DNA from 3 places in the Massilia sp. BGA-UO-ETr-WB1 genome. Region 3 is predicted to be linked to each of the others. Evidence: predicted binding sites of a transcription regulator. Region 3 holds the regulator's gene; each other region holds the start of a gene.

Region 1 (9,851 bases), on a different contig from region 3:
TGTCTTGGCTTTGCAGCGTTATTCGTTCTGGGAATAGGAGCTTGGCAAGCTAGTTCAAATGGGCTCCTGCAATTGTCTGTCGCCCCCTCGTTCTCCAAAGCACAAGCGATTTCTCGTGCGCTGACTGCGCTGCAAAAATTCGAACTCCCCGAGCGGTTGGACGAAGCTGCCCGCGACTTTGAGGCGATTCTGAAAACAGATCCAGACAACGCAGCAGCTGTAGCGGGCATGTCGTTGGTCTACGGCTTTCGTTACACCAACGATCAGCAGGACGAAACTTGGCTGAAACGCGCTGCCGCAAGTGCTCAGCAGGCGCTCAAGTTGGACAGCCAACTTGCGCTTAGCCACGCGGCCCAAGCGTTCGTGCTAGTCAAGCAAGGACAACACGAAGAAGCGCTGGCCGAGTGCGAGCGTGCATTGGCACTGGAGCCTGGCCACTTCTTTGGTTCGGTTGGCAAGTCGACAGTACTGCGGGAAATGCGTCGTTATGATGATGCCCTTCAATGGAACCAGCTAGCATTAGAACGCAATCCAAGCGAGCGTTTTTTCGCTGACCTGCTTGGCGATACGCTATTCCAACTGGGTCGTTATGCCGAGGCAGAATCTGCGTTCCGGCGTAGCATTGAATTGCAACCAGACTCCGCGTATGCCTATGCCAATCTAAACGCTGCACTACTGCGCCTCAACCGCGGCGATGAAGGCTTACAAGTACTGCAAAAAGGATTACAAGTGCGGCCTAGCGGCACTCTTTATAACAGCCTCGGCAACGGATTATTTGCCAGAGGCGACTACGTGGGCGCAGCGGACGCGTTCGAACGCGCCGTCACGCCGCCTGCGGGTAACCCGAATAACTATTTGCGATGGGCCAATCTCGGCGACACTTTGCTGTGGATCCCAGGCCGCCAGCCGCAGGCACGCGAAGCATATCAAAAGGCTTTGACCCTACTAGAGCCTCAGTTGAAGCGGGCGCCGCAAAATGCCACACTGCTGTCACGCATGGGACTCTACTCAGCACGCGCAGGTGACAAGGAGCGCAGCATTGACTTGCTGCAGAAAGCCGTCGCAGCGGCACCCTCCAGTCCCGACGTTCTATTTCGTTCCGGTCTGGCATACGAATTGCTAGGAAAAAGAGAACTTGCGCTTACGGCTCTGGCGCAAGCAAGACAACAAGGCTATCCCGTCAGTGCCATAGAGTCAGAGCCCGACTTAGTGGAACTGCGGCGAGATACCCGATATTTGCCCCCCCCCCCAACCAATGGAGTTAAATAATGCGAGAAGTCCTTCTTACTGCCACTTTTGACATCGATCAAGACAGTCAATTGCTGCGCTGGTCTTTCCTGGCAGACGGCAAACCGATCTCCGGCGACGGCGTGGAAACCGGCCTACTGGCTTTCAAGATGAACGATACGTTGAGTGTGCAGGTGATTGCGAACAGCAAAAACCGGACTCTAAAGCAAGTCGACATCAATAGCTGTCATATCATCACAACGCCACTGGCGTTTACCAAGCGTGAAAACCCTGAACGTGCCGGCGAATTCCCTGATCCATCGCCATTTGGCGATCAGTACGCAGTAATCGACCTTGGCAACGGCACTTGCGAAAATAATACGGAACTAACTCAAGGAACGTGGCGTTCCAAGATGCCGCTGCAGTGCGACAACATTGGCCGCTGGGAGCTGTCCTTCGTTATCACTACCAATATCATTTACTCGAACGGAAAGGTAGAGCGCCGCGTATTTGAGTTCGATCCCGAGTGCGAAGTCGGCGGCGGCACCTGAGCAAGCGACTGCTAGAGCCCGAGGTATGAGCAATTGATTCGTTTGCAGTGCATTCAAATATCGGTATCCTAAAATTATGACTGGCCTTTAAGGAATTCAAGTGAATAATATCCAGTGCAAATCTATCTTCTCTCGCATTAGCGACGTCTTTACTACCGAAATCCAAGCGAAGAAAGCTGTCGCAGAGATGCGTCTGTTGACTGACGACGAGCTGCGCGCGGTTGCTGGCGGCCCTGAGCTCGAAGTAGGCAACGGCACCTAATCAATCAATCGTTACTGGGCGCGCTCACATAACGTTGCAGCACTGCTGCATTCGTTTCTGAGCGGCCCTCCCGGCGACCAACCGAAGTAGTACAGACGAAAGTGTAGCTGACCTCGCATTTGACAGTGTGCGCATCTCTTGGCTACCAAAGCCTGCGATAGCACACACAATCAGTCACTTAAACTGAACCCAATATGCCAAACACCAAACACAAATCTGTTTTTGCCTGCATTAGAAACATCTTCTCTATCTTCCCTAATGAGACGTCTACTGCAAAACCTGTGGCAGGGATGCGGCCGTTGACTGATGACGAACTTCGGGCTGTTGCGGGTGGTCCGGAAGTTGAAATAAATGACGGAAATGGTGGCCGCTAACAACACCAGCGGCTGCAATGGGCCGCTGAAGGACGACGAGCCGCAGCCATTGCTGACGTCATAGAATTTACCCGGACTAACGCCTCAAGCCATCAACTAATGACCAGCGCGCCAAGATAACGCCTTAACGCCTCGGCCGGCGTTCTAAGCTGCGTCCCAGATCTGTGAATGCTTATCCAGCAGCTTTGTACATAGTCGGCTGCGAAATTCCCGGCGCAAGCACGACGTTCAGTACGCGCCATCCGCTGGCGGCGATTCTACGAAAACTCAGCAAAAAAAGACAAAGCTAGTTGCGCATGTTACAAAGTGTGCATTTCCCGAATGAAAAATTCTATACGATGATGCATACCAATTAGCCACCTAGGAAATGATATGCTACACACACAACAAGAGTCCATTTTTTCCACCGTCCGCAAGATCTTTACAGGCGAAAAGCCGGCAAAACAAGCCACAACTGAAATGCGTTCACTGACTGACGACGAATTGAGCGCGGTGGCTGGCGGCCCTGAGTGCGAAGTAGGCAGTGGTGGCTAAGTCATCAGCTAATGCCCGCGCGGCGAGTAGCGACATAGCGCCGCGGCTGGCGTCTTGAGCTGCGCGGCGCAGTGTCTCTTTAACTATTCCAGGGGATTCAGTATGCAACAAGCACAACAAGAATCAATTTTCTCCAGCAGCCGTAAAATTTTTGCTGGCAAGGCACCAGCGCAGAAGCCTGCAGCTGAAATGCGCCCACTGTCTAACGACGAACTCCGAGCGGTAGCCGGCGGCCCCGAAGTCGAAGTTGGCAACGGTCATTAATCCTCCACGAATGCCCACGCACCGTGTAGGGACGCGACGCCTCGCACAGCCAATGATTCATACCACAACAACCGTTTCAAGGATTTAATATGCAACACGTACAACAAGAATCCATCTTCTCCAGCGTTCGCAAGATCTTTTCAGGCGAAACGCCGGCGAAGAAACCTGCGACTGAGATGCGCCCACTAACCGAAGATGAGTTACGCGCTGTGGCGGGCGGACCTGAAGTCGAAGTAGGCAACGGCACTTGATCTATCAATCGGTGCCGAGCACGCTAAAGTAGCGCAGCATTGCATTGGAAGATGCTTTTGAGCTGTGCAGCAATGCCAGATAACTATTCCAAGGAACTATATGCAACATGCACGACAAGAATCACTTTTCGCCAACGTCCGTAAAATTTTTGCTGGCGAAACGCCAGCGCAGAAGCCGGTGGCTGAAATGCGTCCACTGACCCAAGACGAATTGCGCGCGGTGGCTGGTGGCCCTGAGTGCGACGTGGGTAACGGTACCTAAGCCATCAGCTAATGCCCAGCGCCCCAAGGTAACGCCTTAGCGCCTCGGCAGGTGTTCTGAGTTGCGCGGCGCAGCGGTCTACGGCTCCGTCGCAGGCCGCGAGCGCGGTGCGCAGTTCTTCTTCGGCGATCCGCTCGGGTCGCCGGATCTGCGGATGTTCGTCCAGCAGCTTGTACATGGTCGGCCGTGAAATGCCCAGTGCTTGCGCGGCGCTCAGAATCCTCCAGCCGTTGTCATCCATCGCGGCCAGCACTTCCTCCTGGTCCGGCATCGCGCGCCGTCCGCGCTTGGCTTCGGCCGGAGCTGATGGGCCATTGCCTGCCCCGCCCGCCGCTTGTCCCGCCCCCTGCCCCGCCCCCTGAGCAACCGCGTTTGCAAACCCGTCATCGCTCTGCGCTGCGGCTGACGATGCCAAGCGGGCGGCACTGCCCTGCGGCGTGGCCACGCTGCGCGTCAGCGCGCTCAGCAGCGGTACTTCGCCCATGCGCACCGACAGCAGCGCGCGCCGCACCACCTGCGCCAGCTGGCGCACATTGCCCGGCCAGTCGTAGCAGGCGCAGTCGCTCACCAGCGCAAACGGGAATTCCTCCGCCGCCGCCCCGCCCTCGGCCAGGAAATGCTGGATCAGCACGCCGATATCCTCGCGCCGCTCGCGCAGCGGCGTCATCGGGATCACATAGCTTTCCAGGCGCCGCAGCAGCGCGTGGTTGAAGGAGCCGCCGTACAAATCCTGGTCGGTCGCCGCGATCAGGCGCGCGCTGCTGCGCCGGTCGCCCTGCGCGCCGACGGGACGGTAGTCGCCGCTTTCCAGCACGCGCAGCAGCATGGGCTGCACCACGGCCGGCGTGTTGCCGATTTCGTCCAGGAACAGGGTGGCGCCGTCGGCCTCGCCGAACAGGCCCACCCGCACGCCCTGCGCGCCGGTGTAGGCGCCCTTGGCGGCGCCGAACAGTTCCACCGCCGCCAGCGATTCGTTCAGGGTGGCCATGTTCACCGCCACCAGCGGCGCGCCGGCGCGCGGGCCCATGGCGTGGATGGCGCGCGCCGCCACTTCCTTGCCGCTGCCGGTCTCGCCCAGCAGCAGCACCGGCATATTGGTCTGCGCGGCCGCGCGGATCTGCTCGCGCATCATGATGGCGGCGCTGCCCACGCCCAGCAGGCCGGCCACCGGGTTGTGACGCGGCAGCGAGGTGGCCCAGTGCAGGCACAGCAGCACGGCGCGGCCCAGGCCCAGCACGGCGCCTTCGGCCACGCGCTCGGGGCCGAGGTGCTGTACGCTGCGCACTTCCTCTCCGTCCAGCTCGAAGATCATGCGGCTGTCCGGCGGCGTCACTTCCACGCCGCCGTCCGGCGTGCGGGCGATGCGCAGCGGCTGGCGCGAGATGCCGCCGTAGCCGAGCGGCAGCCGGTCCTTGCCGGGCCGGCTGAACATGGGCATGAAGCGGCCCAGCTCGATCACTCCGTCACCGCTGCCGTCCAGGTACTGTTCGCCGATCCGCGCGGAATCGGGATGCCACAGCACCGTCAGCGCCAGCACCGGGCCGCCGGTCACTTCGGCGTCGCGCAGCGGCGAGGTCAGCGTGTAATCGGAATCGTTCAAGCCTGCAACCAAAATCTTCTCCTAGTGTAAATGACAATGTAAAGCCCGCCGGTTGACATGTCAATTAATGAAACGGAATGGTTGCAATATGCAAATGACCCGGCTTCCCGCGCTGGCGCCCGCTCTTGCGCGCAGGCATGGGGTTTGCTATTGACATTCAGTAACGATGAATTGCAGGAGCAACAATATGAAGACACGCAGTGAATTGACCGATATCCCGATGAAGAGCACTTACCAGGACGGCTTGTGCACCGAGGTCGCCATTGTCGGCGCCGGGGCAGCCGGATTGTACAGCGCCTGGCGCCTGGTTGCCGACGGCGGCCTGCCCGGCTCGCAGGTGCAGCTGTTCGAGATGGACGACCGCATCGGCGGCCGCCTGGAATCGGTCAGCTTGCCGGGCATGGACGTGGTAGGCGAGCTGGGCGGCATGCGCTACATGTCCTCGCAAGCCATCGTCGCCACGCTGATCGAGCATGTCTTCAGCCACACGCTGGAAAGCATCTCCTTCCCCATGGGCGACAACGCGCACCTGTTCGCCTTCCTGCGCAAGCAGTACCTGCGCGCCGACGCCTGGAAACGCGCCCAGTTGCGCGGCGACCGCCAGCTCACCCGCTACATGCTGAACGAGGTGGACATCGGCTACAGCGCGGACCAGCTGTTCAACAAGGTGGTGTACGAGGTGCTGACCGCCGACCCGTGGTTCAACGCGCGCTACGCGGACAAGGTGAAGCACTACGGCGCCTACGACTACACCTTCGAGCTGACCGCCGAGGACTGGAGCCGCATCAAGCCGCAGCTGCGCTACTGCTTCGCCGGCCCCTACCAGGACGCGCTGGTGAACGAGCTGGGCTTCTGGAACATGCTGAAGGACCGCGTGGGCCAGGAAGGCTACAACTTCCTGGCCGACGCCGGCGGCTACTACTCCAACACCATCAACTGGAACGCCGCCGAAGCGCTGCCCTACATGGTGGGCGACTTCTCCAACGCCGGCACCGAATACAAGACCATCGCCGGCGGCTACGACGGCATCGCCTACGCCTTGGCGGACGCCTACCTGGCCGAGCCGGGCGCCTGCATCTGGCGCGAGAACCAGCTGCTGGGCTTCACGCGCTCGAGCAAGCAGGGCTACCGCTACACGCTGCACTTCCTGAACCGCCCGGGCCGCGCGCCGTGGGCGGTGCACGCCAACAGCATCGTGCTGGCCATGCCGCGCCGCGCGCTGGAACTGCTGGCGCAGGACAACTTCTTCTTCCGCAACGACGAGCTGCAGAACAATATGGCGGCCGTGATTCCTGAGCCGGCCTACAAGATCCTGATGGGCTTCGAGCAGCCGTGGTGGCAACAAAGCTTCGGCGCGCAGTCCGGCCATTCCATCACCGATCTGCCGCTGCGCCAGTGCTACTACTTCGGCAGCGATCCGTCGAACAGCCATTCGCTGCTGCTGGGCAGCTACAACGACATGCGCACCACGCCGTTCTGGCAGGTGCTGGCGCGCCACCCGGAGCCGTTCCAGCCGCGCGCCACGGCGCTGGTGGCGCCCGCGCAGCTGCTGGGTCTGCAAAACGTGCAGGCGTCGCAGCGCATGGTGAACGAGGCGATGAAGGAATTGCGCGAGCTGCACGGCAGCGGCGTGAGCATTCCCGAGCCCTATGTCACCTGGTACAAGGACTGGTCGGCCGATCCCTACGGCGGCGGCTACCACGCCTGGCGCGCCGGCTACGCGGTGGACCGCGTGATGCCGTTCATGCGCAAGCCGGACCGCGCGGAAGCCGTCCACATCGTGGGCGAGGCCTATTCGGACCAGCAGGGCTGGGTCGAGGGTGCGTTCTGCGTGGCCGAACGCATGCTGGAGGAACACTACGGACTGCGCCGCCCGCAGTGGCTGGACCCGCGCTATCACCTTGGTTACTAAGGAGTGTGCACATGCAGGTAGCTTATCAGGTTGAACTGGACCCGCTGCAGCTCGAACTGCGCGTGCAGCTGCATATCTCCGGGCTGACGCCGCGCGAAACCACGCTGCTGGCGCCGGCCCTGGCGCAGGGCGATTACGACTTTGAACAGTTCTGCCGCGCCGTGGGCGACGTGCGCGCCTTCGATCCGGCCACCGACAAGGGCATCGAGATGCATCGCCACGGCTGGTCCTGCTACACGGTGCAGCAGCGCTCGGACAAGCTGGGGCTGTCCTACCGTTTGGCCGCGCTGCCGGAAGCGGGCGGTGTTGGCGGTGTTGCCCGCGGCGGCGTCACCGGCCGCATCGCGCCGGCGGGCTGCTACCTGCGGCTGGCGCCGCATGCCGGCCCTTGCCGGGTGCTGTACTCGGTGCCGCGCGGCTGGGCCGTGCGCCATCCCGCCGGTACGCTGGCGCTGGGGAAAAACTACTGGGAATATGCGAACTACGAACAGCTGCTGGCCACGCCGGTGTCGTTCGAGGAGGAACGCCACGCGCTGCAGGTGCGCGTGGCGGCGGGGTAAGACTTATTCAGGACTTACTTGTAGAAAGCTTCGACCTTGCCGCTCAGTTTGATCAGCATGGGGCGGCCCTTGCGGTCCAGCGATTTGCCGGCGGCCACTTTGATCCAGCCTTCGCTGATGCAGTATTCCTCGACGTCCAGACGCTCTTTGTCGTTGAACTTGATGCCGATGTCGTGCTGCAGCACTGGCAGGTGGTGGTGAGGGCTTTTCGGGTCGACCGACAGGCGGTCCGGCAGTGGTGGTGGGGTGGTGGTATCGTTCATAGGCACTAATTATCCACTAAAAAAAGTTTCCCGCCTAGTTGATCCAGATCAAGTTCCCCCGCTGCAATGCGCGGCAGGCTCCGCTATCGTGAAGGTCAGGTCCGGCGCGCGGCCACCGCCGCCCGGCGCCTGCGGGAGATAGCGATGAAACTGACATTTCTGGGCGCCACCGGCACCGTCACCGGCTCGCGCTACGTGCTGACCAGCGGCAGCGAGCGCATCATGGTCGATTGCGGCCTGTTCCAGGGTTACAAGGCGCTGCGGCTGCGCAACCGCGAGCCGCTGCCGGTGGCCCCGGGGCAGCTCAGCGCCGTGGTGCTGACGCACGCCCACCTGGACCACAGCGGCGGCCTGCCGATGCTGGTGCGCGACGGCTTCAAGGGGCCCATCTACTGCAGCGAGGCGACGCGCGACCTGTGCCGTATCCTGCTGCCCGACAGCGGCCGCCTGCTGGAGGAGGAAGCGGCCTACGCCAACCGCCACGGCTACAGCAAGCACCATCCGGCATTGCCGCTGTATACCGAAGCCGATGCGCGGGCGGCGCTGGAACGCCTCACGCCGATGCCCTTCGGCCACACCTTCCGCGTCGGCAGCGCCTTCGACGCCACCCTGCAGCGCGCCGGCCACATCCTCGGCGCAGCCATGGTCCGCATCGAGGCGGACGGCGCCAGCGTCGTCTTCTCCGGCGACCTGGGGCGCCAGCACGATCCCGTGATGGCCGCGCCGGAGCGCGTCGAACAGAGCGACTACCTGGTCATGGAATCGACTTACGGCGACCGCGTGCACAATCCGGAAGACCCGGCCCTGCTGCTGGCGGCCACCATCAAGGCCACGGCGGCGCGCGGCGGCGTCACCATCATTCCATCCTTCGCGGTCGGCCGGGCGCAGACGCTGCTGTACTACCTGCAGCACCTGAAAGCGGCCGGCCGGTTGCCGCCGCTGCCGGTCTACCTGAACAGCCCGATGGCGGCCGACGTGACGGCGCTGTACCGCCGCCACCGGCAGGACCATCGCCTCAGCGCGCACGACTGCGAAGCCATGAGCCACGCCGCCACCATAGTCAACAGCGTGGACGAATCGATCGAGCTGAACCGGCGCCGGCTGCCGATGGTGATCGTGGCGGCCAGCGGCATGGCCACCGGCGGACGCGTGCTGCACCACCTGAAAGCGTTCGCGCCGGACCGGCGCAATACCGTCCTGTTCGCCGGCTTCCAGGCCGGCGGCACGCGCGGCGCGTCCATGGTGGCGGGCGCCGACGCCATCAAGATCCACGGCGAATACGTGCCGGTGCGGGCCCAGGTGCTACAGATCGACAACCTGTCGGCGCACGCGGACCAGGGCGAACTGCTGACCTGGCTGGGCGGCTTCCGCGCGCCGCCGCACCGCATCTTTCTTACCCACGGCGAGCCGCCGGCGGCCGAAGCGCTGCGCCAGCAGATCGCGCGCCACCTGCACTGGCAGGCGGAGGTCCCGGGCTACGGCGACGAGGTGGACCTGCAGCCGCTGCACCAGGAAGCGCCGCACTAGCACGGCGGCAGCGGCCATCAGCGGCGCCGGCGCTTGCCTGCCGGCGCCGCTACGCCGGGGCGCCCGGCTCCAGCCGCCGCTGCGCGGCGCCGCACAGGCGCCCGGCCGCCAGCGCCAGCTGCGGCGCCACGTCGATGCCGTTGCTGGCGTGCGCCACGGTGTTGCAGCTGATGATGCGCGCCGGTCCCGCGCGGCGCAGCATGGCCAGCGCATCGCCGCAGAACAAGGCATGCACCACCACGCATACCGGGGCGGCCAGGCCGG
Region 2 (9,851 bases), on a different contig from region 3:
CGCCGCGCCAATCGCGGCATCGAAGGCATGGCACTGGACGCCACCACCGACAAGCTGCACACCTTCCTGCAAAGCCCCCTCTCGGACGGCAGCGCGCCGTACTCGGTGACTGGCAAGAGCGAGCAGGTTGAACGCTTCGCGCGCTTCACGCGCTGGGTGGAATTCGATCCGGCGACCGGCACCACGTCGAAAATGTACGCCTATCCGCTGAACGGCGCCGACTATCAGGACGGCCGCACCGGCAACGCCAAGCTGGGCGACGTGGTCGCGCTGGGCAACGGCAAATTCATCGTCATCGAACAGGGCGCGGCGCCGAGCGGCAAAGTGTTCAACAAGCTGATGCTGGTGGAGATCGCGAACGCGACCGACATCAACGCGGCTGCCTTTAACGCCACCACGTCCGACCTGGAGAAAAGCTCGATGGGCGGCGCGGCGGTGAACGGCGCTGACTGGTCGAAAGTGGTGGCGCTGAAGAAGACCGTGCTGCTGGATCTGAACGCGATCGGCTGGCTGGCTGAAAAAGCCGAAGGCCTGACGATTGTCGACGGTAACACGCTGGCCCTGGCCAACGACAATGACTTCGGCCTGAAGACCAAGATCTACACCCCGGCCGGCGTGGCGGTGGATGCCGACGTCACCAAGTGCAATGTGGACGCGAACGGCGCGATCGTCACCAGCAGCACCGTGGGCTGCAACGCCGCCAACAGCATCCGCGTGACCCGTGGCGACGACCGTGAACGTCCAAGCCGTCTGTGGCTGATCAAGTTCGGCAAGGCGCTGACGGCCTACTAAGCCGCCAAGCCGTCATTGCATGCGCACCAGGCCGATCAGGTGCGAGGACAGGAACAGCAGTAGCCCGATACATCCGCCAACGATAGTGCCGTTGATGCGGATGTATTGCAAGTCCTTGCCGATATTGAGTTCGATCTGGCGCGACATGTCTTCCGTGTCCCACTTCTTCACCGTGTCGCTGATGTGGCGGGTGAGGAAGTCGGCGAAGTCCGGCGCCATGGCGCGCGCCGCGTCTTCCATGTGCCGGCTGAGCGACTCGCGCAAGTCCTCGTTGCGGGCCAGTTCCTCGCCCAGCCATTTGCTCATCGCCGCCACGCGCCGGTGCAGCTCCGATTCCTCCGCCGCCAGGTCCTGCCGCATCCAGCTGCGCAAGCCGTTCCAGATCTCCGCCAGGTAGGCGTTCACCGCTTCGCCGTCGCGGATGTAGCGCTTGATTTCTTCCGCGCGCTGGTGGAACGACGGATCCTCGCGCAGCCGCACGATGAATTCGGCGATCATGCGGTCCAGCCGCCGGCGCAGCTTGTGCGAACGGTCCTCCGCCACTTCCAGCAGCAGCGTGTTGAGCGCTTCCGTCACCCAGTCCGCGCCTTTCTCGCCCAGCCAGGCGGTGGGCAGCAGCTTCTCCATCGCCGCGTGCTCGCGCTTGAGCCAATGGATGATGCTGCTGGCGATCAGCTCCTGGTTCTCCGGCGCGCGTAGGTGCAGCAGCGCGGCGTCGATCACGTCGTCCAGCACTTCCTGGTGGCGGCCGTCCCTGGTCAGCGCATCGAGCACGGTGGCCAGTGAACGCGACAGATCGAGCTTGCCCAGCATGGCGTGGAAGGCGTCCTTCAGGAAGCGCTGGATGCGCGCGTCCTCCGCCATGTCCAGCATGCCGGCCGCCAGGCGCACCACGTAGCCGCCGAGGATGCGGTCGTTGGCCGGTTCGGCCAGCCAGGTGCCCAGCTTGGCAATCGGATCATGCTTGCGGATCAGGCCCACCAGCGACTCCGGGTCGAGGAATTTCTCCTGAACGAAGCGCGCCAGATTGTCGGCGATGCGGTCCTTGTTGTTGGGGATGATGTTGGTGTGCGCGGAGATGAGCGGAATCGGCACCTTGCGGAACAGCGCCGCCACGGCGAACCAGTCGGCCAGCGCCCCCACCATGGCCGCTTCCGACACCGCCTTCACGCAATCCACCGCGAAGCTGCGCGGCAGGAAGGCGGTCACCATAAAGACCAGGGCTGCAGCAGCGAGGAACAGCAGGGCGGTGCGCTTGGACTTTTTGAGTTCAAGTTCCTTGTTCATTCCATCCTCCGGGTTGGCCCTACTTTACCAGTAAGCCGGGGCCGGGCGCGCAGCCTATGCCACCTGCTCCCAGTCCAGGCCGAAGCGGGCCAGGTATTTTCGCAGGCGGTCGGCATCGTTCGGCTTGGCCTTTTCCGCACGCGATACGGCGTACAGCTTGCGGCCGGCGTCGGACATGGTCTTCGACTGGCGGCACACGGCCAGCACCGCCTCCAGCTGCACGCGGTCGAACAGATCGATCTGCGCCGCCGCTTCTTCGCCGATCACGTCTTCCAGCGCGATGCGCGGACCGTTGGCCGTGCCGGCGCCGGGCGTCAGCGTGCGCCACTGGCGCTGCAGGCGGGCGATTTCCGCGCCGGCCACCGCCGTGGTGATGCGCCCGGCCTCGGCCAGCGTGGCCATGCGCGTGACGGCGGCGGACAGGTCGCGGAAGTTGCCGCTCCAGCGCGCATCGGGCGATGCGGCGAAGGCCATGAACCGTTCGCGGGCTTCCTTGTTGAAGCGCACCGCGTCGCCATGCTCGGCGCTGTACTGCTGCAGCAGGTAGTCCAGATTGGGTTCGATGTCTTCCGGCCGGTCGGACAAGCCGGGCAGGGCGTAGGTCCATAGATTGATGCGGGCGTACAGGTCTTCGCGGAAGCGGCCGGCCGCCACCTCGACGGCCAGGTCGCGGTTGGTGCCGGCAATGAGCTGGAAGTCGCTTTGCACTTCATGGTCGCCGCCCATTGGAAGGAAGCGTTTTTCCTCCACGGCCTTGAGCAGCATGGCTTGCTCGTCCAGGCCCAGCTCCCCTATCTCGTCCAGGAACAGCAAGCCTTTGTGCGCGGTGCGCAACAGGCCGGGACGGTCCGAGGCGGCGCCGGTGAAGGCTCCCCTGACGTGGCCGAACAAGGTGGACCCGGCGCCGTCGCCGTGCAGGGTGGCGCAGTTGATCTCGACGAACGCGCCCTTCAGCTGGTGGCGCGCCTTCTTCAGCTCGAACACGCGGCGCGCCAGGAATGACTTGCCAGCGCCGGTGGGGCCCATCAGCAGCATGGGCGCGCGCGAGCGCACGGCCACGTGCTCGATCTCGTCGATCATCAGGTTGAACTGCGGATTGCGCGTGGCGATGCCGGACTTGAGAAAGGCCACGCCTTCCTGCTGCGCCGTGGCGAAGCGCTGCGCGATCTGGTCGTAGCGCGACAGGTCCAGGTCGATCAGCGTGTAGTTGCCGGGCGAGCCGGCAGCGTGGCGGCGCGGCGGCGAAGTCTGCAGCAGGCAGCCGGGAAAGTAGCGCGCCTCCGTCATCAGGAACAGGCAGATCTGCACCACGTGTGTGCCGGTGGTGATGTGGATCCAGTATTCCTCCTTGTCGGGATCGAACGGATAGCTGCGCGCGAAGTCATACAAGGCGCCGTAGACGTCGCCGAAATCCCAAGGGTCGCGGATGTGCAGCTTGTGCTGGGCAACACTGGTCTCCGGCGATACCGCGGCGATGTCCTGCGCCACTTGCTGGACGAGCGGGCCGTAGCTGCCGTTGTAGAGCAGCTCGAAGCGGTCGACCACCAGGTCCTCGTGCTGCGCCATGGCCACCGTGGGCCGCCACTTTTCCCAGCGCGCGCTGCCGTTTCCGCTGTCCAGCGTGGTGCCGACGAAGCCCAGGATGACTGTCTTCTTTTTCATGGGTGGATAAGCATTTATCTTTAGGGATAATTTATCACAAAACACCTGTTGGAGTGACAATCGAAGTTTCTATATTTATCAAGTACTTAGCTTGCTGCCTCGATGTGGCACGGTGATTGCAATAGCATGCATATTCGTCTGGCACGGCATTCTCGCCGCCCTTGTCGGCGATGTATAAACCGGATTAAATGGAACGATCATGAAAAAAGAAACCTACGAATTGCTGGATAACCAGGGCGGCAGCCCGGTGAAGATGTGGACCGGCGGCGTGCCTGTCGAAGAGCAGGCAAAGGCCCAGCTGGCCAACACGGCGAAGATGCCCTTTATTTACAAGCACATCGCGGTGATGCCGGACGTGCACCTGGGTAAAGGCTCGACCATCGGCAGCGTGATCCCGACGCTGGGCGCGATTATCCCGGCGGCGGTGGGCGTGGACATCGGCTGCGGCATGATGGCGGCCAAGACCACGCTGAACGCGCGCGACCTGCCGGACAACCTGGGGCCGCTGCGCAGCGCCATCGAGAAAGCCATCCCGCACGGCATGACGCCGAAGACGCGCGGCTACAAGGGGCGCGACGAGGGTTCCTGGCACACGCCGCCGTCGGCGGTGGACGCCGCCTGGGAGCAGCTGAAGGACGAGTTCGACGTCATCTGCCAGAAGACGCCCAAGCTGAAGAACACCAACAACTACCGCCACCTCGGCACGCTGGGCAGCGGCAACCACTTTGTGGAGGTGTGCCTGGACGAGCAGGGCGCGGTGTGGTTCATGCTGCACTCCGGTTCGCGCGGCGTGGGCAATGCCATCGGCACCCACTTCATCGAACTGGCGCAGCAGGACATGCGCGCCCACATCGCCAACCTGCCGGACAAGGATTTGGCGTACATGAACGAGGGCACGCAGCATTACGACGATTACGTGGAAGCGGTGGGCTGGGCGCAGAAATTCGCGCGCATGAACCGCGAGGTGATGATGCAGAACCTGATCGCGGCGGTGCGCAACGTGATCACCAAGCCATTCGAAACGCACGTCGAGGCCGTGAACTGCCACCACAACTACGTGCAGAAGGAGCGCCATTTCGGCAAGGACGTGCTGGTGACCCGCAAGGGTGCGGTGTCGGCGCGCGAGGGGGAGCTGGGCATCATCCCGGGTTCGATGGGCGCCAAGAGCTTCATCGTGCGCGGCAAGGGCAACCCGGAAAGCTTCAACAGCTGCAGCCACGGCGCGGGCCGCACCATGAGCCGCAACGAGGCCAAGCGCCGCTACACGCTGGAAGACCAGGTGCGCGCCACGCAGGGCGTGGAGTGCCGCAAGGACGCCAACGTGATCGACGAGATTCCGATGGCCTACAAGGACATCGACGCGGTGATGCACGCCCAGCGCGACCTGGTGGAAGTGGTGCACACGCTGAAGCAGGTCGTCTGCGTGAAAGGATGACGATGATGGACGGCTTGATAGAGCTGGATGGCTCGCAGGGCGAGGGCGGCGGCCAGGTGCTGCGCAGCGCGCTCACGCTGTCGATGATTACCGGGCGTCCCTTCCGCATCGTGAACATCCGCGCCAACCGCGCCAAGCCGGGCTTGATGCGGCAGCACCTGGTTGCGGTGCAGGCTGCGGCTGCGGTGTGCGGAGCGGATGTGTCGCAGGCGGTGGTGGGCGCGCGCGAGCTGGCGTTCCGGCCAGGCCGCATCCGTGGCGGCAGCTACCGCTTCGCCATCGGTACCGCCGGCAGCAGCACGCTGGTGCTGCAAACCCTGCTGCCGGCGCTGCTGTTCGCCGATGCGCCGTCCACGGTGACGGTCAGCGGCGGCACGCACAATCCCAAGGCGCCGCCCGCGCATTTCCTCGAGCGCAGCTATGGCCGCGTGATGGCCGCGATGGGGGCGGATTTGGCGATAGAGTTGAAGCGCCATGGCTTCTATCCGGCCGGCGGCGGCGAAATCGTCGCGCGCGTGCAGCCTTGTGCGCAGCTGCGGCGCATCGAGCTGGTGTCACCCGGCGCGCGGCGCAATTCCTATGCCGAGAGCCTGGTTGCGGGCGTGCCATCGCGCGTGGCGCGGCGCGAACTGGAATGCGTGGCCACGGGACTGGGCTGGTCCGAGTCCCAACTGCATGAGCGGCGCTTGCCGGACGAGGAGGGGCCGGGCAATGTGCTGCTCATCACGCTGGAGTCCGAATACGTTACCGAGGTATTCGCAGGCTTCGGCGAGAAGGCCGTGCGGGCCGAGGAAGTGGCCCGGCATGCGCTCGGCGAAGCGCGCCGCTATATCGCGTCCGGGGCCGCCGTGGGCGAACATCTGGCGGACCAGCTGATGCTGCCGATGGCGCTGGCGGGCGGCGGCAAGTTCACGCTGGACCGCGTGTCGCAGCATGCGCTCACCAATGCCGGCGTGATCGGGCGCTTCCTGCCGGTGGAGATCCGCTTCGAAGCGGGCGAGCGGCACAGCACTTGTACCATTTCCGCCTGTTGATGGCGTAACACCTGTTCCAAACTGGCACACCGTGCCAGCGCGCGCATGGCAAAACCGCGTGGCACGCCAATTGCTCCTGGTGGATAAGCAGCTATTCACAACTACAGGAGACAGCATCATGAAACGCGCACTTACCCTCTGCATCGCGGCCGCAGCCCTCATCGCTTCCTTCGGCGCCCAGGCGCATGGCGCAGTCACGCCGCAAGGCGTGGACACCACCGGCCTGGCGCCGTTGGGCGATAAATGGCGCGACGAGAATCCCTACAAGGGCAACAAGCTGGCGCTGAAGATAGGCTCGTCCGCCTACAACCAGAACTGCGCGCGCTGCCACGGCCTGGAGGCGGTATCGGGCGGCATCGCGCCCGACCTGCGGCTGATGGACCGCGACTGCGCCAATATCAAGAACGCCGCCAAGAAAGCGGCCTGCTTCAAGGACGTGGACGCCTACTACCTGAGCTCCATCCGCGCCGGCAAGGTGCGCAACGGCGCGGTGTACATGCCTCCGTTCGAGGGCATCTTCAACCAGGAAGCCATGTGGGCCATCAAGACCTATCTGGAAACCCGCCGCGAAACCAACTGACGCCGGGAGGACGCCATGCTCCATTCCCATATTTACCGCAAGGCTGCGGCGGCGCTGGCGCTGGCCGCCACCGTTCTGCCGGCGCAGGCCGACTGGAACAAACTGCAGCAAACGGGCACGCTGAAGGTGGCGGTCTATAGCGAGTTCGCGCCGTTCTCCGACCATGGCGCCGGCATCGATATCGACCTGGCCGAGGCGCTGGCCAAAAAGCTCAAACTCAGGCTGACGCTGCTGCCTTTCCCGGCCGGCGAGAACCTGGGCGACGACTTGCGCAACATGGTGTGGAAGGGACATTACCTCGGCTACGGCCCGGCCGACGTGCTGCTGCACGTGCCGGTCGACAGCCGCCTGATGGCGGAGAACGACAAGGTGCAGATTTTCGCGCCTTACCACGTGGAGGCGGTGCGCCTGGTGCGCAGCGCGCAGGCCATGCCGGCGTTCGACAGTATCGAGGCGCTGGCGGGCAAGCGCGTGGGCGTGGAAAAGGTGTCGATCGCGGCCATGGTGCTGCTGGGCGAAGGCAATGGCCGCTTCCGCGACAACGTGCGCATCTTCCCCACGGCCGCCGCCGCGCTGGAGGAGCTGAAAGCGGGCCGGCTGGATGCGGTGCTGGCCAACCGTTCGGAAATCGAGGCCGTGTTCAAGGGCGATCCCGCGTTCCCGCTGGAGCAGGCGGTGTTCCAGCGTCTGCCGCGCAACGGCTGGGCGGTCGGCATGGCGGTGCGCAAGGATGACCAGGACGTGGCGCGCCTGCTGCAGGCGGCCGTGAACGAGATGCGGGCCAGCGGCGAACTGCAGGCCATCTTTGCCAAGCACGGGGTGCGCATGGTGCAGCCATGAACGCGGCTGGCGCCCGCCAAGCTGCCAGGCGCGGCGCGGCCGGCATCCGCCGCAGGCAGCTGGTGCTGGCCGTATCGGCGCTGGCGCACGGCGCGGTCATGGCCGGCGCCGCCCACGCCTCGCCGATAGCCAGCGTGGAGATCGTCGGTATGGCGCCGCTGCCGGGGCTGGGCGTGGAACGCAAAACCCTGCCGTATGCGGTGCAGACCGCGACCGACGCGGCGTTGGCGCGCGCCGACGGCGGCAACCTGAGCGAACTGCTGGCGCGCAGCTTTGCCGGCGTGAACGTGAACGAAATTTCCGGCAGCCCGTTCCAGAACGACCTGACCTATCGCGGCTTTCGCGCTTCGCCGGTGCTGGGCACGGGCCAGGGCATCTCGGTCTACCTGGACGGCGTGCGCGTGAACGAACCCTTTGGCGACGTGGTCAACTGGGACATGCTGCCGGAAGCGGCGATCGGCAGCGTGCTGCTGGCGCCGGGCTCCAATCCCCTGTACGGCCTGAACACGCTGGGCGGTGCGCTGGCGCTGAACACGCGCTCCGGCGCCAGCGACCCCGGCTTCAGCGGCGCCATCAGCGGCGGCAGCCACCGCCAGCGGCGCGCCGACCTGGCCTACGGCGCTGCGCGCGGCGGGTGGCATCTGTTTACCGCCGCCACCTTGTTCGGCGACGGTGGCTGGCGCGCGCATTCGGATGGGCGGCTCGCCAATCTGTTCGTCAAGCTGGGCAGGGTGGAGCGCGATACAGAATGGCAGCTCACCATGCTGGGCGGCGAAAGCCGCCTGGTTGGCAACGGCTTGCTGCCGGACGGCCTGTATGAGCACGACCGCCGTTCCGCTTACACCTGGCCTGACGAAACGCGCAACCGGCTGCGCCAGGCGCAATCGAGCGTAACTCGCCGCCTCGCCCCGGACATGCAGCTGACGGTTGCCGCCTATCTGCGCAATAGCCGCCGCGACACGGTGAACGGCGACGTCGATGACCAGTACGCGGACTACGTGGAAGCGTGCGGCGAGGGTTTCGGCGCCGGCGGGCAGCCGCTCGAGCCGGACGAGTGCCCCCACACGCGGGCGCAGGGCGCCGCCTTGCACAGCGCCTCGCTGAACACCAGCAGCACACGCCAGCGCAGCCAGGGCTTCAGCGCGCAATGGTCGGCGCAGCTGCCCGGCTTGCAACTGATGGCCGGGCTGGCGCACGACCGCAGCAAGGTGGGTTTTGCGCAGTACGAGCAGGAAGCCGGCTTCGACGCGTTGCGCGGCGTGTCCGCCGGCGGCGGCGAGCGGGAACTGGATGCTTCGGTCGACGGCAGGGCGCGCAGCAGCAGCGCCTACGCCAGCGGCACCTGGGCCCTCACTGCCCGAACCTGGCTGACCGCATCCGCCCGCTATGGCCATGCGCGCGTGGCCAGCACCATCAGCAACGAGGGCGTGCCGCAGCCGCGCGAGGCATTCAGCTATCGCAAGCTGAATCCCGCGCTCGGCGTTGCGCATGAAGCTGCGCCCGGCTGGACGGTGTTTGCCAACGCCGCGCAGAGCACCCGCATGCCGACCGTGATAGAACTCGGCTGCGCCGATCCGGATCAGCCTTGCCGGCTGCCGGTAGGTTTGCAGTCCGACCCCTATCTGAAGCAGGTGGTGTCGCGCACGGTGGAGGCGGGCACACGCTGGCAGGCCGGCCGCGACTCGGTCACCGCCACCATCTACCGCACCCGCAACCAGGACGACATCCTGTTCCGCAGCGCGGGACTGACCCAGCACGGCTATTTCTCCAACTTCGACCGCACCCGCCACCAGGGGCTGGACTTGAGCGCGGCCGCCGAGCGCGGTCCGTTTGCCGCGCGCTTCAGCTATAGCTGGCTGGACGCCGTGTATGCCTCGAACGGCTCGCTGTTCACCGGCACCCGCAACGTGGCGGTCACGCCCGGTACGCGCATTGCGGGCTTGCCCCGGCATAGCGCCAAGCTGGCGCTGGACTGGAGGGCGGGCGGCGGACTCACGCTGGGCGCGGAATGGCGCGCGGTGTCCAGCCAGGGCACGCAGGGCAATGAGGATGGGCTGTCCGCCGATACGGAAGAGGGTGGGGCGCCGCAGCGCGCCGACCTGCGCACGCGCGGTTATGCGCTGCTGGCGCTGCGCCTCAGCTACAAGCCGCAAGCGGCCTGGGAGCTGTTCGCGCGCGTGAACAATGTGGGCAACCGCCGCTACGAGACTTTCGGCGCCGT
Region 3 (9,851 bases):
GATCGCCTGTCGAATTGCGTTACACGCGGGGCGGATTTGTCTTACAATGAATCAATAAAGGTTGCGGTTTTCAAAGCTGCAGCCGATGCGGCAAAAAGACATTCAAAAATCGGTGAATCTGCGTAGTCCCTGACAAAAAACTGGCATTTGTCTTGTATTCGACGCGGAAATAGCTAATATCCCTGCCAGTGCTTATTTAACAACGCTACGGCCTGCCCCAAGCGGACTGCGGCGGATTGCGGAGCCAGCCATGGCGCAAGCGAATTCGAGTTACACGGCAAAAAAACAAGCCTATAATTCTGCTCGCAAGCCACATTTGTGCGCCGCACCATTCCACGTCGCGTTATGAACAACCTGAGCAAAATCCTATCCCTCGAAAACGTCCAGCTCGATCTGGAAGTTTCCAGCAAGAAGCGCGCTTTCGAGCAAGCCGGCCTGATTTTTGAGAACAACTGCGGCATCGCCCGCTCCACCGTGTCGGACAACCTGTTCGCGCGCGAGCGCCTGGGCTCCACCGGCCTGGGCCACGGCGTGGCCGTGCCGCACGGACGCATCAAGGGCATGAAGAGCCTGAAGTCGCCGCTGGCGGCCTTTGTGCGCCTGGCCGAGCCGATTCCGTTCGAATCGCCGGACGGCAAGCCGGTCAGCCTGCTGTTCTTCCTGCTGATCCCGGACCACGTTACCCAGCAGCACCTGGAAATCCTGTCGGAGATCGCCGAAATGTTCTCGGACGACAGCTTCCGCAACGCGCTGACCACCGATCCGGACCCGCAGTCGGTGTACAACCGCATTGTGAATTGGCAACCCAGCTTGCAAGCTGCAGGTTAAAGCAGGTTAAACTAGGGCGTCTGCCATTCCTGAACTGAGAAGCCATGCTGCAAACGCCCCTGACGATACAACGCCTGTACGACGATAATCGTGAAACGTTGCAGCTAGGCTGGTTCGCCGGTTTCCCCGGCGGCGAGCGCCTGATCTCGGGCGATGTGGCCTCGGCGGCCGACCAGGTCGGCCACTTGAACACCATCCACCCGGGCCGCATCCAGGTGTTCGGGCACCAGGAAATCAATTACTACCAGCGCCTCAAGTCGCTCACGCGCGCGCACGTCATCAGCGAGCTGATCGCTGGCGGCCCGCCGGCGCTGATCATCGCGCAAGGCCTGGAAACGCCCCCCGATATCCTCGCTATCTGCGACGAAAAGAACATTCCGCTGTTTTCCACGCCGCTCCCGGCGGCGCAGGTGATCGACTTCCTGCGCGTGTACCTGTCGAAGAAGCTGGCGCAGCGCATCATCATGCACGGCGTGTTCATGGACGTGCTGGGCGTGGGCGTGCTGATTACCGGCGATTCGGGCCTGGGCAAGTCGGAACTTGGCCTGGAGCTGATTTCGCGCTCGCACGGCCTGGTGGCCGACGATGCGGTGGAGTTCGCGCGCATTGCGCCCAATATGATCGAAGGCCGCTGTCCAGCCCTGCTGCAAAACCTGCTGGAAGTGCGCGGACTGGGGCTGCTGGACATCAAGGCCATCTTCGGCGAGACGGCGGTGCGGCGCAAGATGCGCCTGAAACTGATCGTGCACCTGGTGCGGCGTTCGGCGCTGGAGGAGGAAGTGGAACGCCTGCCGTTCCAGTTCCCCACCGAGGACGTGCTGGGCCTGCCGATCCGCAAAGTGGTGATCCCGGTGGCGGCCGGCCGCAACATCGCGGTGCTGCTGGAAGCCGCCGTGCGCAACACCATCCTGCAACTGCGCGGCATCGATACCCTCCAGGAATTCATGGAACGGCAACGGCAGGCCATGAGCGGGGACTAGCCCCGCCCACGGCCAACGTTGCCGAGGAGCCGCGCCTTGCAAGGCGCGCCCGTTCCGCAGGCGCGGAGCTGCGCTCCACGAATTCCCTGCTACACCAGCGGCAGGCGATGAGCGGCGATCAAGTGCCTATCGCGCCGCGATTTGTTCGCTAACGCACCTATCGCGTAGTCTTGATGTATTATCTTTAGCTATGCGTATCGTGCTCATTACCGGTATATCCGGCTCTGGAAAATCCGTCGCCCTCAATGTCCTTGAGGACACGGGCTATTATTGCGTGGACAATCTGCCGCCGGCCTTGCTGTCGCAACTGGTGTCGCAGCTGACCGACGAAGGCACGCAGGCGCTGGCCGTGGCGGTCGACGCGCGCAGCGCCGAGTCGCTGGCCAACCTGCCGGACGCCGTGCAGGCGCTGCGCGGGCAAGGCCACGACGTCAAGATCATGTACCTGACGGCGAACACCCATTCGCTGGTGGCGCGCTTCTCGGAAACGCGCCGCAGCCACCCGCTGTCGCACGAACTGAAGCCGGGCCAGAATCCGGCCGCGCGCCGCACGCTGATCGAATGCATCTCCGAAGAGCGCGAGCGCCTGTCGGCCATCGAGCAGCTGGGCCACGTCATCGACACCTCGGAACTGAGCGCCAACAAGCTGCGCGCCTGGATCAAGGACCTGGTGCAAAGCGAGAACGCGCCGCTGACGCTGTTCTTCGAATCGTTTGCCTTCAAGGTGGGCGTGCCGCTGGACGCTGACTTCGTGTTCGACGTGCGCGCGATTCCCAACCCCTATTACGACCTGGCCCTGCGCCCGATGACGGGCCGCGACGCGCCGGTGATCGCCTTCCTCGACGCCCAGCCCAGCGCGGACGAAATGTTCAAGGACATCCGCGATTTCGTGGCCAAGTGGCTGCCGTCGTTCAAGACCGACAACCGCAGCTACCTGACGGTGGCGGTGGGCTGCACCGGCGGCCAGCACCGCTCGGTGTACATGGCCGAACGCCTGGCGCGGCATTTCCACCCGACCGAGCAGGTGGTGCTGCGCCACCGCGAGCAGTCCTGACGTTTTAAAGGTGGCGCAGCGGATGCGCGTGCGCCGGCCACGGCGGCGCGAAGAACGCGGCCACCATCTCCGGCGTCACCTCCTCCAGCGCCGCTGGCGACCACTTGGGCGCGTTGTCCTTGTCGATCACCAGCGCGCGCACGCCTTCCAGCACTTCGCCATGTTCGAAATTGCGGCGCACCAGGTTGCGTTCCATGCGCAGGCAGTCCGCCACGTCCAGCGCGGCGCCGCGGTTCAGCAGCTCCAGGGTCACGCACATCATCAGCGGCGAGCGGCTTTGCATGGCCTTCAGCGCCGCCTGCGCGAACGCGCCTTCGTCCGCCGCCAGCGAGGCCATGATGGCCGCCACGCTGTCCGCCGCGAAGTGGCGCTCAATCGCGGCGCGCTCGGCCTCCAGCACGCCTTTGCCGGCCTGGAACGGCGCGGCGAAGGCTGCGATGGCGTCGCGCAGCCCGGCGCCCGGCGCCGCCTCCAGCAGGCCGCGCAGCGCGTCCCACGCATCGGCCGGCACGTAATGGTCCGCCAGGCCCACGTAGAGCGCATCCGCCGCGCCCACGGTCAGCCCGGTCAGGCCCAGGTAGCGCCCCAGGCTGCCCGGCGCGTGCGACAGGAAATGGCTGCCGCCCACGTCCGGGAACAAGCCGATGTTCACTTCCGGCATGGCCATTTTCGTGCGGTCCGTGACGATGCGCACGCCGCAGCCGGGGCCGCCCTGCGCGATGCCCATGCCGCCGCCCATCACCACGCCGTCCATTAATGCGATATACGGTTTAGGGTAATAGTGGATCAGGTGGTTGAGCGCGTACTCCTCGGTGAAGAAGTCCTCCAGCAGCGCGCTGCCGCCCTGCGGCGTGGCGTTGCCCACCTGGTGGAAGAAGCGGATGTCGCCGCCGGCGCACAGGGCTTTCTCGCTGCTGCTGCGTATCACCACGGCGGCCACGGCACTGTCGTCGCGCCAGGCCAGCAGCGCGGCCGTCAGGCTGCGCACCATGGCCAGGGAAAGGGAATTGAGCGCCTTGGGGCGGTCGAGGGTGATGAAGCCGGTGCCGTTGGCAACCTGGGTAAGGACGTGCTCGCTCATGCTGGATGTCTCTGGAATTGTTAGAGCACCATTTTAGCGCGGGCGCAAAAAAGGGCGCCAGATGCGCCCTTTGTTGGGAGTGCCGCTGACCTTTACGCGGTCGGGGCAGGTTCGTACGTGTCCGGCAGATGCTTGATGGCGTCGTGGCCATGCTCCTGCACTTTGGCTTTGTACTTCATGACTTGGCGGTCCAGTTTGTCGATCAGCGTATCGATGGCAGCATACAGGTCTTGCGACAGGCTTTCCACGTACACGGTCTTGCCGGACATGCGCAGATTGATTTCGGCCTTTTGCCTTTTGTCTTTCTCGGTGAGGTTATCTACAGTCAGGATGACAGCAATATCAATAACTTGATCGAAATGGCGCTTGACCCGTTCCAGCTTGTTCTGCACGTATTCACGGATGGCGGGGGTCACTTCGAGATGATGTCCACTGATGGTGAGATTCATACACACTCCTAAAGATAAGGGCTCATACGCTGTCGAATGTTATTGGAGCGCAGGGGAACCCAAGTAAAACTACAAAGCTTTACGCAGACTTACCGGAGGGATTTTCAGGGCTTCGCGATATTTGGCAACAGTCCGTCGCGCAATTACCATGCCCTGTTCACCCAGCATGTCCGCAATCTTACTGTCGGATAAAGGATTTTTCGGGTCTTCAGCTCCTGTCAATTGCACAATCAGCGCCCGTATCGCCGTCGAGGATGCTTCTCCTCCTGCTTCGGTGGCGACGTGACTGCCAAAGAAATATTTCAACTCAAACATCCCATGCGGAGTCAGCATGTATTTCTGAGTTGTTACGCGAGAAATAGTGCTCTCGTGTAGTCCCAGTGTATCAGCAATTTCACGCAACACAAGGGGTCTCATGGCGACCGCGCCATGGCTGAAAAAGTTCTTTTGTCTTTCTACTATCGCTTGCGCCACGCGCAGGATGGTGTCGAAACGCTGGCGCATATTCTTGATCAGCCACTTGGCTTCCTGCAGCTGCGCGCCCATCGCCGACTCGCCCTTGCCTTGCTTGAGCATGTTGGCGTACAGCGCGTTCACGCGCAGGCGCGGCATCACGTCGTTGTTCAAGGTGACCTGCCAGCCGTTGCGCGCCTTCTTCACGATCACGTCCGGCACCACGTAGTCGGACACGTCGGAGGCGAACTCGGCGCCCGGATGCGGATTGCACTGGCGGATCACCGCCTGCGCTTCGCGCAGGTCTTCATCGTCGCAGTCGAGGGCTTTTTTCAGCTTGTTGAATTCGCGCTGCGCGAACCAGGCCAGGTGCTTTTCCACGATGCAGATGGCCATGCGGCGCGTCACCAAAGGCACGCCGGGCATGCGCTTGATCTGCAGCGCCAGGCACTCGGAGGCGCTGCGCGCGCCCACGCCGATGGGGTCGAAACTTTGCAGCAGCGTGAGCGCCGTCCGCAGCTCTTCCAGCTCCACGTCCGCCTCTTCCGGCAGGCGCGCGTGGATCTCTTCCAGCGGCTCTTCCAGGTAGCCGTTCTCGTCCAGCGCGTCGATGATCAGTTCCATCAGCACGCGGTCGCGCGGCTGCTGCACGGTCACGCGCATCTGCTCCATCAGGTGCTCGCGCAGGGTGCAGTGGCTCGCTTCGAGCTGCGGGCGCGAGTCCTCGTCGTCCGGCGCCTTGCTGCGGCCGGCGTCGCTCCAGTCGGTGTCGGCCTCGGCGCCGCTGGCGCTGTCGCCGTCGCCGCCCGCGCCCTCGAAGGGATCGCCCTCGCCGGCCGGCGCGCTGTCCTGCGCCGGCGCGCCCACTTCGGCCGGCGACGCGTCCGCGCCGTTAGGCTGGGTCTGGTTGATGGCGCCGTCGCCCAGCAGGCGCAACGAGCGGTCCAGCGGGTCGTCCAGCCGCTCGAGCAAGGGGTTCTCGCCCAGCAGCTGTTCCAGTTCCTGGTGCAGCTCCAGCGTGGACAGCTGCAGCAATCGGATCGACTGCTGCAGTTGCGGCGTCAGCGCCAGGTGCTGAGAGGTGCGGAGTTGCAGTGACTGTTTCATGGGCTAATTCACGAATTACATGCGGAAGTGTTCGCCGAGGTAGACGCGCCGCACCGATTCGTCGGCGATGATGTCGTCCGGGCGGCCGGACGCCAGCACGCTGCCCTGGTTGATGATGTAGGCGCGGTCGCAGATGCCCAGCGTCTCGCGCACGTTGTGGTCGGTGATCAGCACGCCGATGCCGCGCTCCTTGAGGAAGCGCACGATGCGCTGGATCTCGATCACGGCGATCGGATCGACGCCGGCGAACGGCTCGTCCAGCAGCACGAAGCGCGGATTGGTGGCCAGCGCGCGTGCGATCTCCACCCGGCGGCGCTCGCCGCCCGACAGCGACAGCGCCTGGTTCTCGCGCAGCTTCTCGATCTGCAGGTCGGCCAGCAGGCGGTCCAGGCGCTCGTCGATCTCGGCCTTCTTCAAGGCCTTGCCGTTGACGCGCTGGATCTCCAGCACGGCGCGGATGTTGTCCTCCACCGTCAGCTTGCGGAACACCGACGCCTCCTGCGGCAGGTAGGACAGGCCCAGGGTGGCGCGCTGGTGGATCGGCATGCTCGACACGTCCACGCCGGCGATGTCGATGCTGCCCGCGTCCGACGGCACCAGGCCGACGATCATGTAGAAGGAGGTGGTCTTGCCGGCGCCGTTGGGGCCCAGCAGGCCCACCACTTCGCCGCATTCGACCTGCAGCGACACGTCATGCACCACCTGGCGTTTGCCGTAGGTTTTCTGCAGGCCGCGCACCACCAGGGTGCTGGTGCAGCCTGGCGCGGCTGGGTTGCCTGCGGTGCTTGGGGTTGCGTCGGCCATCGTTATTTCCCCGCCGCCGGTGGCTGCGCCGGTGCTGCAGGCTTGGGCGTGGACGGCTGGATCACCATGGTGCCGCGGCCGCCGCCGGGCTTGCCCTCGCCGCTGGCGGTGTTGCGCACGCTGAACTGCTCGCGCCGGCTGTCGTAGGAAATGAACTCGCCGGACACTTCGTCGCTCGGCTTGCTGCCTTCCAGGCGGCGCACCTTGGCGTGCACGAACAGCTTGACCAGCTCGTTCTTGCCGTCGTATTCAATGCGCTCGGCCTCGCCTTCCATCCACTGGTCGCCTTCGCCGTCGCGCTTCTGGCGGAAGGTGGTCGGCTTGCCGCCGGTGCTGGTCAGCGTCACGTACTGGTAGCCTTCCGGGTCCTTGGTGACCACCGCCTTGGCCGCCTTCATCAGCAGCGTGCCGCGCGTGAGCACCACGTTGCCGGTGAAGGTGCTGACCTGCTTGACGTCGTCGACGTCGGCGTTGTCGTAGTCGATCAGCGTGGGCTTGGTGGAGTCGGCCTTCTCGGCCTGCACCAGCCCGGCCGCGCACAGCAGCAGGGCCGAAATCAGGAGTTTTTTCATCATCTGTCCATTCACTTATTTGGTTTGCGCCGGCGGATACACGATCCGCCCGCGCCCCTGCAGTTCAACCTGGCGCGTGGCGTTGTTCGCCTTCATGCCGGAGCCGGTGGCGGTGGCGCCGCCCTGCACGATCTGCACCGGCTGGTCGGTTTCCATGCGGTCCTCGTCCGGGTAGACGGTGAGCGCCTGCGTCGTCATCCGCATCGCCTGGCTCTTGCCCTGCGCCGCGCGGTCTATCTTCACATTGCCCTGCAACTTCACGCGCGTGTTGTTCTCGTCCACGCGGGCGCGCTCCGCCGTGATGTCCATCGGCGGATGGGTGCTGCTCAAATTGCGCACCAGCGGCTTGTCGATCTCGGACGAGTCGTCGATCGGGCGGTGCACCAGCTTGTCGCCGGCCACGATGTAGCTCGGCTTGCCTTCCTTGGTCATGCGCACCACGCTGAACTGGTCGATGATGTAATCGGGCTCGTTCAGGCGCTTGTCGGCCAGCATGTCCTCTTCGCCCCGGTTCAGCAGCTGCAGCAGCCAGAACGTGCCGAAGGCGACAAAGACCGCGATGACCAGGGTCATGCTCAAGCGCCAGCGGTGTGCGGTTCGTTTACGCATATTTACGCATGTCTCACTATCTTATCTTCTCGGACCCGTCTGCTCACACCAGGAACTGGGCCATGACCTTATCGTAATTGCCGGTGGCGCGCAGCACGAATTCGCACACCTCGCGCACCGCGCCGCGTCCGCCGCCGGCCTCGGTCACGTGGTGCACGCGGCTCAGCACGTCGGCGCGGCCGTTCGGCACGCCCACCGCGAAGCCGACGCGTTTCAGGATCACCAGGTCCACCACGTCGTCGCCGATGAAGCACACCTGCTCGGCGGCCAGGCCGGTCTTGGCCAGCAGGTCGTTGAACGGGGTCAGCTTGTCGTGTCCGCCCTGGTGCACGAACTCGATGCCCAGGTCGCGCGCGCGGGCCGTCACCTGCGGCGAACGGCGCGCGCTGATGATGGCCGTCAGGATGCCCGCTTCCTGCAGCAGCTTGATGCCCAGGCCGTCCTGCACGTTGAAGGTCTTCATCACTTCGCCGTCCGGGCCGTAATGCAGGCTGCCGTCGGTGAGCACGCCGTCCACGTCGAAAATCATCAGCTTGATGTTGGCCGCGCGCGCCACGTTTTCCAGATTGTAGGCCTTGTTCATCAGATCACCTTGGCGCGCGTCAGGTCGTGGATGTGCAGCGCGCCGGCCAGCTTGCCGTCCGCGTCCACCACCAGCATCTGGTTGATGCGGAACTGCTCCATGATGGCCACCGCGTCCACCGCCAGCTTATCAGGCGAAATGCTGCGCGGATTGGCATGCATCACATCGCGGATGATGACCTTGCTGAAGTCCTGCACTTTTTCGATCATGCGGCGCAGGTCGCCGTCGGTGAACACGCCCACCGGGCGGTTGTCCGCATCGACGATGGCGGTCATGCCCATGCCCTTCTGGGTGATTTCCAGCAGCGCGTCCGGCAGGCGGGTGTCCAGGCCCACGGACGGGATGGCGTCGCCGCTGCGCATCACGTCGCGCACATGGGTCAGCAGGCGGCGGCCCAGCGCGCCGCCCGGGTGCGAACGGGCGAAGTCCTCTTCCTTGAAGCCGCGCAGGTCCAGCAGCGCCACGGCCAGCGCGTCGCCCAGCGCCAGGGTGACGGTGGTGCTGGCGGTGGGCGCCAGGTTCATCGGGCAGGCTTCCTTGGCCACCGACACGTCCAGGTGCACGTCGGCCAGCTTGGCCAGGCTCGAGCCGGGCTTGCCGGTCATGGAAATGAGGGTGCTGCCCATGCGCTTGACCACCGGCAGGATGGCCATCAGCTCCGAGCTTTCGCCGGAATAGGAGATGGCGATGAAGGCGTCTTCCGCCGTCACCATGCCCAGGTCGCCGTGCGCGGCCTCGGCCGGGTGCACGAACAGCGCCGGGGTGCCGGTGGAGGCCAGCGTGGCGGCGATCTTGCGCGCGATATGGCCGGATTTGCCGATGCCGGACACCACAACGCGGCCTTTGCAGTTCAGCAACAGGGCGACCGCCTTGCCGACGCTGTCGTCGGTGGCCAGGCGCGCGTGCATGGCGGTAATCGCGTCCGCCTCGATCTGCAGGGTTTCTCGGGCCAGCGCCAGTGCGCGCTCGGCCGTGTTGTTGTCAAAAGCTTTCAGCATGGGATTTCCATCGGTTACACTCATGCCGGAAGTATAGCCGAATTGCGAAAGCAAAAAACTTGCCAGTCCTAACAAACAACGGGATCAGCCCCCTAAATGGAAGCGCCGCATGTTTTCACCGCTTGAACTGACCCTCTTGCTGCTGGGCAGCGCCGTGCTGGGCGTGGTGGCGTTCCGGATGATGCACCTGCCGCCCATGCTGGGTTACCTGACGGTGGGCATCCTGATCGGGCCGCACGCGCTGGGGCTGGCCGCGCAAAGCGAAGCCAGCCACATCCTGGCCGAGTTCGGCGTGGTGTTCCTGATGTTCTCCATCGGCCTGGAATTCTCGCT

Evidence for each region. The regulator sigma-54, encoded in region 3, starts transcription at its own class of promoters, with help from an activator protein. The targets are predictions, from matches to a motif close to TGGCANGNAANCTGCTTT.
Region 1: a site for sigma-54 is predicted at 5,459-5,476, ahead of AC56DV_RS00380 (flavin monoamine oxidase family protein). Genes of this name have one in related genera too.
Region 2: a site for sigma-54 is predicted at 6,270-6,287, ahead of pedF (cytochrome c-550 PedF). Genes of this name have one in related genera too.

Annotation. Positions count from the first base shown of each region.
Region 1 is NZ_JCAQOT010000004.1:27,616-37,466, reverse strand. Features, by position in the region: gene AC56DV_RS00420 (protein kinase domain-containing protein) at 1-1,269, shown strand, start outside; gene AC56DV_RS00415 (hypothetical protein) at 1,269-1,778, shown strand; gene AC56DV_RS00410 (hypothetical protein) at 1,879-2,040, shown strand; gene AC56DV_RS00405 (hypothetical protein) at 2,235-2,414, shown strand; gene AC56DV_RS00400 (hypothetical protein) at 2,787-2,948, shown strand; gene AC56DV_RS00395 (hypothetical protein) at 3,051-3,212, shown strand; gene AC56DV_RS00390 (hypothetical protein) at 3,302-3,463, shown strand; gene AC56DV_RS00385 (sigma-54-dependent transcriptional regulator) at 3,730-5,325, opposite strand; gene AC56DV_RS00380 (flavin monoamine oxidase family protein) at 5,513-7,237, shown strand; gene AC56DV_RS00375 (M61 family metallopeptidase) at 7,249-7,797, shown strand; gene AC56DV_RS00370 (DUF3297 family protein) at 7,812-8,060, opposite strand; gene AC56DV_RS00365 (MBL fold metallo-hydrolase RNA specificity domain-containing protein) at 8,205-9,587, shown strand; gene AC56DV_RS00360 (ribose-phosphate diphosphokinase) at 9,637-9,851, opposite strand, start outside.
Region 2 is NZ_JCAQOT010000022.1:16,486-26,336, reverse strand. Features, by position in the region: gene AC56DV_RS08460 (esterase-like activity of phytase family protein) at 1-792, shown strand, start outside; gene AC56DV_RS08455 (DUF445 domain-containing protein) at 805-2,079, opposite strand; gene rtcR (RNA repair transcriptional activator RtcR) at 2,134-3,741, opposite strand; gene AC56DV_RS08445 (RtcB family protein) at 3,941-5,176, shown strand; gene rtcA (RNA 3'-terminal phosphate cyclase) at 5,173-6,210, shown strand; gene pedF (cytochrome c-550 PedF) at 6,329-6,790, shown strand; gene AC56DV_RS08430 (substrate-binding periplasmic protein) at 6,806-7,630, shown strand; gene AC56DV_RS08425 (TonB-dependent receptor) at 7,627-9,851, shown strand, end outside.
Region 3 is NZ_JCAQOT010000024.1:837,251-847,101, reverse strand. Features, by position in the region: gene AC56DV_RS17000 (PTS sugar transporter subunit IIA) at 346-828, shown strand; gene hprK (HPr(Ser) kinase/phosphatase) at 873-1,808, shown strand; gene rapZ (RNase adapter RapZ) at 1,999-2,862, shown strand; gene AC56DV_RS16985 (enoyl-CoA hydratase/isomerase family protein) at 2,867-3,943, opposite strand; gene hpf (ribosome hibernation-promoting factor, HPF/YfiA family) at 4,036-4,392, opposite strand; gene AC56DV_RS16975 (RNA polymerase factor sigma-54) at 4,462-5,952, opposite strand; gene lptB (LPS export ABC transporter ATP-binding protein) at 5,968-6,756, opposite strand; gene lptA (lipopolysaccharide transport periplasmic protein LptA) at 6,759-7,331, opposite strand; gene lptC (LPS export ABC transporter periplasmic protein LptC) at 7,344-7,901, opposite strand; gene AC56DV_RS16955 (KdsC family phosphatase) at 7,981-8,520, opposite strand; gene AC56DV_RS16950 (KpsF/GutQ family sugar-phosphate isomerase) at 8,520-9,518, opposite strand; gene AC56DV_RS16945 (monovalent cation:proton antiporter family protein) at 9,628-9,851, shown strand, end outside.